DNA from 2 places in the Colwellia sp. MB02u-10 genome. Region 2 is predicted to be linked to the other one. Evidence: riboswitches for the same ligand, from Rfam matches in the RefSeq annotation. Region 2 holds a riboswitch; the other holds the start of a gene.

Region 1 (6,163 bases), on a different contig from region 2:
GCCGTATTCATCGAGTCTGATAATCGGGTTTTTAGCCTTGAGATTGTCTATTCTAACCCCTGAAGTCAGATAGATAGCGCCGGTGGCCTTAATTTGTATCATTACCCTTTTATTTTCGATCCCCTTTACAGAGATAATCACCCCCTGTTCAGGAGTAACCTCCAGTCTGCTACCGTTATAGAGCAAGAGATCTTTTAATTGAGCATTTTTCACCCCGACAATCTCCAGAGGAAAAACCAATGCTGAATAGAGAAACAGTAAAAAAAATAGAAGTTTGTTCATTGCTGTGCAGCCGGATGATAAAAGGCAGCCATAGGCTGCCTTAATCTTAATTAAGAAGCGTTAGCAGTTGGTGCTACATAATCACCATTTGGTGTAGTGCCTGTATTTGCAATAGCATCATAGTAAACAGTGAACGTAACGGTCTCAGAAACATCTGTATCAGGTGTAAGCTTCGATGTATCAAGATCAACAGTGAAGTTAAGCTCTGCTGCTGTGCTTGTATCAGCATCGAACGGCACAGTAGTAGCACCCGTATCAGTTCCACCTATCACCAGCAATCCGGCAGTGCCACTTGGTGCAATTGAATAGGTGAATGTTTCTCCAAATTCACCCTGCACGTCAGCAGTAATATTTTGAACTGTAACATCAGAATCAGTGTAAACATCCCCAAAGTCGATATCTGTTAAATTTAGCCCAACAGTGATAGGGGTTATATACTTAGCAACCACATTGATTACAGAGTTTACGCCAGTTTCATCATCTAATGTGCCAGATGAATTAGCCATTGCTGTTGATGACATTGCTAGGATTGATGTAGCTAGTAATACTTTTTTTGATGTTGTTGATAATAATTTTTTCATTTTGAACTCTCTCTATTTCACTTGAAAATAAATAACTTTCCCGCGGTATTGCCGGAAAATTATTGTGCGATATCGTTGTAGGCAACCATCACAGTGACTGTAGCGGCAAGGTCCCCGCTCATATTTCCTGTGTCCAGGTCAACATAAAATTCATGTGCCTGATATGCTCCCGTGCCTGTGTCTATATAAGTTAAACTGTCTGCTGTGTATCCTCCGCTAGAGCTGCGTGAAATCTGCACTACGCCTGTGCTGTCATCATTGCTTATCTCCACCGTATAGTCATAGGTGTTTTCTGCATTGACAGTAAAATCCACCACTACACTGTCCACTTCGCTATCGTTATAAACATCGCCAAAATCGATGGCAGAAAGAGCAAGGGACAGCTCTATTGCTTTTACAGCATCGCCGTTGATGTAAAACACCCCCTCTCTTTCCTCAAATTGAGCTTGTGAAAACGCTGAAAAAAACAACATAATAAAGGCTATTTTATTCACGTGCAGCGCTCCTAGAGTTCAAAGTCGAAGCTCTTGGTAAAATCAATTTGTTCATTAACAAAAACAACCTGCGCAGTGTCGGCTTTAACATCCATTTCCGTTGACTTTTTCAGCTCGAACGAATGCGCCCGGTAGAACCCTTGTTTAAAGCTTTGCTCTTTTATTAAGTTTTTGTTGTTGTAAAACTTAACTTCTATATCAAGCGGATAGGAAAAATTCCCGGTATTTTTAGCCGTTCCCAGCAAGTCATAACCTTGGTCTGTTTTCTCAACCCGCAAGGCATCAAAATTCAGTCCGGTTTTAAGCGCGCCTTTTCGACCGTAATAGGGAACCCCGATATTCATTAGCATAGTTACTTGGTTTTCATTACCTCTCGGAGGCATCTCTTTAAAAACAAGCAGCGCGACATACTCGCCATCCTGTAAATCTGTTTTTATTCTTGGCGCGATTTTTACTTGTATTTTACCCTTAGGCGGAATCACTACTATTTTAGGATAAGCTACCAGATCATCTCCCAGATAGTATTCATCTTTAGCCCATTTGGGTTTTTCAAAATCTACTCTGACCCGCACCACTTGGTTTCCTGAATTAATCAAGGTGGTCTCTTTGGTCACAGGTTGGTCAAGGTTGACACCAAAACTTGTTCGGGTAACCGAGAAGCCAGCAAAGCTGTTAATGGAATAAGTGCAAAGTAATAGTGCAATAACACCTTGTAAATAATTTTTCATATGAATCAAATAATTCCTGCTACATTTTTATCTTTAACGAATTTTACAAAATTCAGGCAAAAAAAATGGCCCTCATAAAGAAGACCATAGATAAAAAAATAGCTCAGGAAACAAAAGTGTTTATTCACTCTCGGCAACTGGCTACCATTTTACAGGCCCTTTAGCTTTGCGTCCCTAGGTTTCCCTAGGTTTGCGATTTATTCACTTTATAAATATTACAACGAAATTATATAACCGCGGTAAAAAGCGATTATCTGATAATGACTTATGTCATTTGTCTTGTGCTGATCAATAATTAAGCTTTGCGATATTTACTAAGCCAACGATATCACAAATACGGGGGATACATATTATTATAAATTTTATAATAATATGTATCCCCCGTATTTGTCTGGTGGTAGGTAATCAGTTCTGAACAATAGGGGGTAAGTTAACGCTAGCTACTTATTAAGGATATTTAGACAGTTTAAAAACTTATATTGTACAGCTCAGCTTATAGTGTCGTTATCAAACCGTTAGTGCTGGTAAACTCATAAAATAGACAAGAGAAAGGATTAACAAAAAAAGCGTTATATCAGAAAAATAAGCGCTTATCTTAAAAATATTTCAAGCAATAGATAATGACAGGCAGGCGAAGTTAATGTCAGAGAAATATACTAGCGGCTGGGTAATTAAGTTAAAACAATGTAAGGTAAATGTTACTAGGTTTATAGGCGACTCAGAGTCAAAGATAATTATAAAATTTATAATTATCTTTGACTTACATTCAAGTCGGTAAATGTGACACAATAGTATTGTACATTTTTATGATGTGATCTTATCGCAATATTTATAAAATTAACTAATCGCAAACCCAGAGAAATCTAGGGACGCAAAGCTAAAGGGCCTGTAAGATGGTAGCCAGTTGCCAGAAGTGAATCAACACTTCTTGTCCTCCTGAGCCTGTTTACCAATGGTCTTCCTTACGAAGACCATTTTTTTGCCTGAATTTTATATTTATTTAAATAATAGCGGTATCTAAGCGTTAATTAAATAGGGCTAAAGTTGGCCTTTATAGCTTAAATAAAGTTAAAAAAGTTAACGCATTTCACTTTACTCATGAAAACTGTTGACGTCATTATTTTGACACCACTAAAGTTATAGATATAAAAGGTACTACTTTTCAATAGGTTTAAAATTTAATCCATTATATTTATCGGGTTATAGCATAGAAGCAAATATCATATCTCACCGAATTAGAACGAATCCTTTAAATCAATGATGATTTAATTTAGTAATTAGGAATTAGTATTTTTAAATTTTAAAATACGCTAGAGGAAATAATGGAATTAACAAATTTGTATAATGCAGATAATGCAGATAAGGCATGTAGTGATTATTGCTCAAAATGTAAATGTCCTAACTTATCAGACTTTTCTCCTGAATTCTCATTTGATTATAATAATCAAATAGTTAGCTTTAAAGGTGAAAGAGCTAAGCTTTCAAAGAGAGCATTTAGATTACTTTGTGCATTTATAAGGTTTAAAGATATTCCACTCAGTGTCAAATTTTTACATGACTATGGCTGGCCTGATCAATTAGTCGTTAAAAATAATTTAGCGGTGACCATATCTGAAATGAGAATCAACCTTAGACACACTAACTTAACAATAGAAAATATTAGAGGGTTTGGCTATTTATTAAGCTCAGTTGTTCATGAAGGCGAGCATATTAGGAATTCAACTTATGGATAAGCTTCAATTAATTACGTTTGATTGTTGTGTTTGGGGCAAGGTGATTATTCAGCCCCGTACAGAATTAATTATGACAACATTAGAACAATGCAATCATGCCGAGTTGCTCTGTAGTATCACCAGTCAGGCTAATAATATTCCAGCTGATGTGTTTTTCCGATATTTAACCGAGGGTGAGCATTTAAAATTATTTAAATTAATTTTAAATGCTTTAATTAATGATTCAAAATATAGGAGTTACACCATTAGTTTAAATACACCGATACAGGTGATAAAAAACTTTGATGAATGCTTTCCTATTTTGGATAATAATAAAGAACAACATCTTGCTATTGAGATATTAGAACACGACATACAACAATTTGGTTACTTAGAGTTAGCGATGCTTGATAAGATAAATAAGCGTCCAAATGTCAGCTTATGGCTTGATGATTTTGGAAGAAATCAATCAAATTTTGATATTCTACTGTCTAAAAAAATTGCTTTCAGTACCATTAAAGTATCAAAAGAACTTTTTTGGGGACTAATGGCATCAGATGTTTTATTTTTAAAAAGTTTACTCATTTTTCTAAGTAATAAGCACCAAGTGGTGGTAGAGGGAGTGGAATCAGTAGAACAAGCCAGTTTTCTCTCCCAATTTAGTCACATAAAAATGCAAGGCTATTTGTTCCCAACTATTAAATATTTTTCTTATGTATAATGCAGCAATAGAAAGGGTTATGAATGAGTTGGTCTTAATAACACCACGGGAAAAAAATAATAGTCTTGAACTCAACGTGTTATTAATCAAAAGTTTACTCAGAAGAGATAACTTACTCAAAAGAGACAATTTACTCAAAAGAGACAATACTAATCATTTAATGACCTTAGAACCTTGCATCACCATAATAAAAATACTGGTGGATGAAATTAACTTAAAAGACAAAAGTGATAGTGATATTAATGTTTGTGTTGAATTAACAAACGAAGAAAAAACTTTTTTAAGCTCAATTTTCTAAAAAATAAAAAACCGCATAAATGCGGTTTTTTATTTTTTCATTTATTGCTTATCAACTTATGTGGTCAATAAAAGCAAGTACTCTATTTTAGCTTACCACTAAGGATGAGAGCGTAACTTTAAGGTTGATGTCTCTGCATCATAAATCAGCATACGTTGGTAAGCTGGCAATAAGTAACTTTCAGCGCTAGCACTAGCATCCGCTATAACCTCTGACCAAAGCTCAACTTGAGCCGCGTTATATTTACTATAAGTGATACCTAAGGTTGGATCAAAGCGATAGAAGTAACTGTTTTTACCGCTATCTGTGATGCTGTTAAAGGTTTGCACATTAGCATTGCCTTGAAGTTGGCCGTTGTCAGTGTAGATAGTGCCGTCAAAACTTGCCCATTCGCTGCTGCTATTAGCGCTATAAATCGTCTCACCGTTATCACTCATGGCAAAGCTCGATAAGTTAGTAAAGGCTGCATTGATATAGGTGGGCTCATTTATCACTGATATCGTTTCACTGGCATAAGCGTTATAACTTAGGGCAAAGCGCTCAAGTGAGGTGCTTGCTTGCTTGTAGGCCATAAATATATCTGCACTATTGGCTTGGCCAATACTTGAAACGACATAGGCATTGTTTTGAAGCCAATATTGGCGCGTTAAATTTAGGTCGGCGTATTCCAGTGTTTGTGTGATAACAAGGGGTATTCCAGCGATTATCTTTATCATCAGAGGGCGGTATTCTATGGTGATCTTGTCACTATTTATTTGGCTAAACTGATAGTTGTTTAAGTCAAATTGATAATGATTAATCCGCGTTTGTTCAAGCTCGTTTTCATCTAAATAAGTTTCGCTATTTGATGATAACAACATTGAACCGTCAGGGTGGATCACTAAGTTGGTTAAATCGACATCGACTAATGGTGACCTTGTGGTGTTAATTAACGCGCCAGAAATAACGTGATAAGTACTAAGTTTATCGCCTTGAGCAATATAAACGTAAGGCCGCATTGGGTCTAACACCAGGCCTGAGGTATTGAAGCTGATATTACTGATATCAAGGTCATTGGCATCATTAACACCTTTATTGAAGGTGACGTTAATTCGGCCTAATAACGCGGTGTCAGCGGTAGTTGGTGATAAGGTTATTACCGCGCTATGAACACCGTCAGTGGCTATATTGGCGGGTGTGCCTGTGATGGTCAGTGTGTTGTTGGTGCTGTCAGTTGATAAAGATAACCAGCTAACGTCAGTACTGGCTTGCCAAGCGATATTAGTTTCGCTGTTGGTTAAAATATCAAGGGTATGTACGAGTGTTTGCTCGGTGGCTAAACTATTAAAAGCCAGTGACGGGTAGTTA
Region 2 (6,163 bases):
CATTGCTTTTTAAAGATCTCAGGGCGTTAAGCGGAAGGTAGCAGCTATAATGTCGGGATAACGTAGCGATAAATTTTCTAATGCTTTGTTTTTTATGCGAGATAGAATATGTACTTTATCCTAATGTGATAATTTGTCAGTCATGAACGTTAAACGCTAAGGGAAATATCGATGGTCATAAATCAAAGACCTGATCCCGCAGGTTTATTGGCGATGACAGACAATCCCTGAAATTTCGGGACTGTCGCAAAAACAACATACTGAATAGGACCTCTTTAGTAGCGCTGACTAAATGAGGGGTAGATTATCTCGTTACTGCTTTGCTTATTAGCGCTGTAAACAGTGATAGTCGAATCCTTTAAATCACATCTATTAATTGTCCTATGTTGGCCAAACAAAGGGAGCGGGCTTGGTGGAAGTCGTTCCTGATACGGCTGTTTTCTGAGAGAGTATCCCCCTGATTACTTTCCCCGTTGCTTTATGCTTACTACAAAATGTTTTTAGGTATAAAATTTCAACTCTACTACGTGCCCAAGGGGTTGTACGAAGAAATTTCAAACTTGATTTAAGACGTGGTTTATTAGTGAAACAACGAATATTAAGTAATTCACCCATCTTATCCCAACCAACTTCCTTCTCCAGCTCAGTTAGAATTTGTTCAAGTTTAATGCCGTGTAGAGGCTCATTACTGTTATTCATAGACCACCTAAAATCAAAAATAGCATTGTAACAAGTTTCCTAAATATTGACAGACTTATGCGTTTTACTCAGGTAAAGCTATACAAAATGCCTATCTATGATTTTTTTAAGTTTGGCCGACGCAAAAAGTCTAATCTGGACTGCAATATCAACTCAATTATTAATCTCTCAAATGTGCTAGAAGTTAGCGTTTCAGAAAACTTGCCAAAAGCAGCTTTGAGCGAAAAGGAACACCGCTAGGCTATAGGCCAAACATATGTCTCGAACAAATAAGCCGCTAATAGAATTCCAACCAGATTGATTGCAAGAGCCAAAAAAATTCTCCACAGCGTCCAGTACTTAGGTGAGTCAATTTGTGTTCCGGATGGCTCGGGAGGATTTTTATTGACGGCGACTACTTGCAGAGGCACATCTAAAGCCTGCAGCAATTCATCTCGCTTTTTTTCGGTGTACCTACAATTCGCGCCTGTAATTCTGTAATTTGCGACATAGCCAGGAATGTATGCTGAAAAGTAAATGCCGAGAATCAAGACGTAATATTTCGCCTTATGCCAGCTACTAGCCCAAAAACCTTCAGGTTCGGGATAAGACAAAACCAATAAGAAGCTCGCTGCAACTACATGAAGTAATATCCAGGGTATTAATACAACATATTTTAAACGCTTAATGTTTCTAACAGCAAGCTCGTCAACCCATTCCTCACTTTGGACTTTTGCCTCGTAAGCGATCCTTTGTCTGGTTTGAGCTTGCTCTTGGCATAAATCTGGATTTTGACGGATATAGTCTGCGCAGCCACGTCCATAGGATTTTCGCATCTCTTTGTCTTCAAAAGGGACATAAGCCCTAGAGATGACTTCGCCATTATCATTAAAGACAAAATGCACTTTCGGTTCCGCTCTATAAGTGAAGGTAAATCCTTTTGTTTCATGACGAATGAAAAAAGATGTGTGGCAGGCTTCATCAACTCCAGCGCCGTAAGCCGTATCGAGCATATACTGCGACGTAGCACCCTCGATATATTCTTGGGCGATTCGGGCAAGAAAACCATCAATTATCAACTGCCTTACCTGGGCATGATAATTATGGCTAGGCCTACAGCTATATGTAAGGCTACCATCTTCGTTTAGAACATAATCATATTGGGCAACGTCATAATCTATATTATGGCCCCAGCCATATGCGTACTGTAGCTGTTGTTGCACGGCATCATAATGCCGACGGTCTCGCTCGTTCAATATGCTGCGACGGCAAGCAGGACAGTGATCCCATAGGTTGCCTGAATAGTTGCAAAAGTATGAATCATAGCAACGTTCGCAGTTTCTCATGTGGGACAAAGATATGCTCAACTTTGTTATTATAGAATTATTTAGCGCTGATTATAACGCAACGGTAAGCACCAGACATCCAATTTCTTGTCAGAGCTATTGTGCCTTAATCTGCAAATTAACGACAAAGCCGCTGCGGGTTTTTCTGCCAACACTCAAAAGGTCCCAGGCGTGTTACATGCCGTATTCTTCTCCGGCAAATAACCAGCTGTATTCGCTGCGCGTCCCCGTCGTATTCAAACCTATTTCGTCAACGAGTCAAAGCAGAAACGAAAACGCCCCAGAAACTCTGTTTTTTTGATCTTTTTTTAGCTTCTACAACTATGATAACTGATTGATAAACCGGACCAGACACAGGTTAAATGACAGTTTATTTTGGCCGCATTTATTGCTTCGTTGTCATTTTACTGACCACTAACATATCAACATGATCAATCATCCGCTCAACCTCTTTTGTGAAATTGAACCATGGCTAACAATCTATTCTCTAATTTTTTCTTTCTATAATCGCTAGAGCCACTACTTTTAATGACGTGTATAAATTACCTTGATTTTATCTTACCTTACAGTAGACTCGTGAAATAACTGGCAACTATTAATGAAAATTAATAGACGCAAAGCTACCAGCCTAAGTGCATTGCATAGGGTCGTGGGGTTGCTATTTATATGGATATTTTTACAACCTTTACCGTGATTTATTAATTACATCATTTATTAGAGGTTGTGAATGTTTTTCTCAAATAAGTATTTTATTCAATTCGTTGTTATTTTGTTCCTAAGTGCTTGTGGCGGAGGTGATAGTAGCGATACAGTATCAAATCCATCACCAGTAACAACAACCTCTGTAGCCACGTCACCTGTAACGACTTCATGCGTCAACCCTCATTCTGCTGACTACCCTGAATCATATAAAGGTAAACTTGAAACCCCATCCCCCAGAGGTAAACTTTCTAGTCATATAGTGAGAGGTATTAGTTTTAAAGACTACTCCCCTAGTTGGATTTATGATGGCCTATCCCAGTCTGCTCGCGATAATTGTTCCAGAGATGAATATGTAAAGCTGATGTATCTTGAAGCATTACAAGCAATGAATGCTTCTGGTGCACAAAGGGTTTGGGTTTACAATTATGGTCAGTGGAACGATAGCCAAGAACCATGGGTAGTCGCCGAAGCTAATTATCATACGCCTAAAAAATATATAGAATATATTGTCGAGCAAGCACGTTTGCTCAACATTGATATTTATTTTTCTTGGCAGTTTACTCAAAACAATGTCGATGGCGATATTATTGTTGAGCAAGGTGAGAAACTCACCTTGGACAAGCTTAAAATCATATTGGATGCACATCAAAACAATATGATTATTCAGGCAAAACATGCCCAGAAAATAGCTATAAAAGGTATTTCTGCTGACTGGAACGCGATGTGGATCACCTTGCATACCGACGAATTAAAAGAATATTATATTGAGCGATTTGCCGAAATTATCGATGATATCAGAGCCAATTTTGACGGTGAGATTACTTGGGGGCAAATAGGGACTGTAATTAATGATCAACGAATATTTTCCAGAGTAGATAGTATTTTAATCAATGCGTTACAGTGCTGCGGAAATCAATTTAACGCCGAAGAAGATGCCAAGCTAACAACGGAACTGATCAAGCAGAAAACCTTTGAATCACTGACCAATCAGCATATGCAAATATATTGTGGTGATATTAACCAACCATGCTGGCACGGTACGTCAAATATAGAATTACCGATAACACTTATTATTCAAGTGCAAAGTCGTGAAGACTTTTTTCTCAATGGTTGGAAAGAAGATGGTTTCTGTACTCCAGGAAGTTTAGAAGACGGGACTGAAGTTAGTTGTATTCAAGAGAGTTTTGTCACTGACTTTTCTGTGCAATCAGTGGGCATAGAAGGCATTATGCAAGCGATCGAAGAGCAAGATACCTTTATGATTAACAGCGTCGACATTCATACCGGTTATTGGCTTTCACCCACGTTAACCCCCAATTTTGAAGGTTTCCCTAATATCTCTCAATCTATCCGCGGTAAACCGGCAGAGGATATTGTTAAGTATTGGTATACCGGACAAGAATAATTCACCTCATGTTAAAGTAATGGCCGGTAAATTTACCGCTCATTACTGCTAAATCCACCATGAGCTACAAATACATAAAAATCATCTTTTGATTATTCTTAGTTATTTTATCAGGCTAAATAAAACGAATTATCCATCATGCGCTTAACTTCACCTTTGGCACTTAGCCATTAATAGTGGTTGAATTGCCATTTTTATAAATATGACATCTTTATAGCAATAAATTTATAACCTCTGCTTAATATCAAAGTAAACATTAGCCATGATACGTTAAATAACAAAACCAAGCGTTTTGTGGCATTAGTAAATATTGTATAGCAAGAGCCAAGCTCATTTTATGTCTGAAAACCACACTAGTGAGGTCTATAACATACACTCGACTCATGGTGTTTATAAACTAACTCGATAAAACGCTAGGTCAAAAAAACCTCTAATATGGTTAAGGTATTTTGCGTTATCCAAAATAAAAAACTTAATAGAAGGCAAGTGGCAAAGTACACAGCACGTTTTACATCGCAGAAAATTGTGCCATGGGTGCCGACTGATGTAATTTGGCCCGCGCATTTATGTTTACAGTTGGGTGTGTGCAATCAATGAAATGCCACACAGGGGAGTACCCCACCGGAGTGGCAACACAAGACGAGGGCCGTCAACGTGGATTGATCGTGCCAGAAAAAGTCGTTCGGGTGGAGAAATTTCATGATCGTACTATTCATACCCTCAAAGAGATTTTATCAGCCAGTGATTTTACCCATACCAGCCAACTGCAGCCCAGTCATTTTATCAGGATTTGAATTCTGTTGAGATCAGTACTATCAGGGATTTTTTTCCGTTTTTAAAAAAGAACGAGCTTGACGATGACATGGAAAAAAAGCTGTATGCTAAATGGTGGCGTATGATCAATACCCATAGTTTTAAATAAAATCCACAGCATTGTGATGATACATAATGCTATCTTTTTTTGGGGAGCTTGCCAGCGAGTTATTGACTCTTTGTACTACAAGACTTGGATACAGCGTAGGGTCGGCCAGTACATCACTAATGCAGCTATGATGTTGCACATTTTTTGCCAGCCATAGCCTTATAAGTTCAGAATTTACAGGTAAAAATCGGGAAAGTCCTGGTCGTGGTAGGGCTGAATTTTAGTATCGCGTAGCGGGTAATCAAAGCGAAACCAAAAAATGGCCAGCAGCATAAAAGCGACTGGCCATGACATTAAGTATTCAATGTAACTGCATCATCATCCATTAAAATCGATAATTTACCTTAATGGCTACATCACTAACTGGTTCATCCAACATATAGTTTCTGTATTGGATCCCAACTAACCAGCTTTTTGATACTGCATAACTAGCAGTCACACCAAAATAAATATCTGTATCACTTATCTTAGTCGTCAGTCTTTCGCCTATATCAATTTGACTAGTAATTTTATTATCCCAAAATAAAAATCCTGTTTGACCGGCCACAAACCATTGCTCATATTGGTACAAAGGCACTTCAACGCCCAACGTCCAACCTTCGGCCAAGATAGGCGCGACTGCTTTCACTTGTTCATGATAGGTCTGGGGTACATAGGACTCAGCGTTTAATTCAACATTCGCCTCACCTAAATCTACGTAACCCACTTTAATCGCTATTTTTTCAAGCTGGTAGCCAAACTCCAGTGACCAACTGCTATCAGTATCATCAACATGAGTAATATCAACGTGGTTCTGCCGGACGTTAGCTTGAGATTGTCCAACAGAAACCGCTATACTCATGGGCTCTGCAGCTAGTGTTAAAGCGCTTACGCTCACGCTAACCGATAAAATAACCAGTCTATATATCAGGGTCAATTTAATCGTAAACCTATTCATTATTTTACCCCTTTGTCTTGTTGAGCAGTCTGAGTGGATTGTCGTCTCATTAACAGAGCCGCGAATAATGTCAGTAAACTCCAGATGCCGCTACCACCGCCAGATGAAGTATTGTTCACTTTAACGGCTTTAGGCCCTGTGACTGTCACGGTTAATATGCCATTTGCTTGACT

Evidence for each region. Region 2 has a riboswitch for cyclic di-GMP ahead of H4J59_RS08070 (hypothetical protein). Riboswitches for the same ligand answer to the same signal wherever they lie in the genome.
Region 1: it holds a riboswitch for cyclic di-GMP, as region 2 does, so the genes downstream of both, H4J59_RS07630 (helix-turn-helix domain-containing protein) here and H4J59_RS08070 (hypothetical protein) in region 2, are expected to answer to the same signal.

What each region holds. Positions count from the first base shown of each region.
Region 1 covers NZ_JACGVK010000111.1:61,778-67,940, forward strand. Annotated here, with positions in the region: gene H4J59_RS07610 (hypothetical protein) at 1-282, opposite strand, end outside; gene H4J59_RS07615 (hypothetical protein) at 333-863, opposite strand; gene H4J59_RS07620 (hypothetical protein) at 923-1,357, opposite strand; gene H4J59_RS07625 (molecular chaperone) at 1,369-2,085, opposite strand; cyclic di-GMP riboswitch class I at 2,215-2,290, opposite strand; cyclic di-GMP riboswitch class I at 2,922-2,997, shown strand; gene H4J59_RS07630 (helix-turn-helix domain-containing protein) at 3,408-3,818, shown strand; gene H4J59_RS07635 (EAL domain-containing protein) at 3,811-4,518, shown strand; gene H4J59_RS07640 (hypothetical protein) at 4,538-4,816, shown strand; gene H4J59_RS07645 (hypothetical protein) at 4,915-6,163, opposite strand, start outside.
Region 2 covers NZ_JACGVK010000112.1:69,497-75,659, reverse strand. Annotated here, with positions in the region: gene H4J59_RS08085 (protein disulfide oxidoreductase) at 1-13, shown strand, start outside; gene H4J59_RS08080 (VF530 family DNA-binding protein) at 382-699, opposite strand; gene H4J59_RS08075 (hypothetical protein) at 936-1,757, opposite strand; cyclic di-GMP riboswitch class I at 2,602-2,687, shown strand; gene H4J59_RS08070 (hypothetical protein) at 2,752-4,131, shown strand; gene H4J59_RS19810 (glutamate synthase-related protein) at 4,683-4,925, shown strand; gene H4J59_RS08060 (outer membrane beta-barrel protein) at 5,379-5,990, opposite strand; gene H4J59_RS08055 (Ig-like domain-containing protein) at 5,990-6,163, opposite strand, start outside.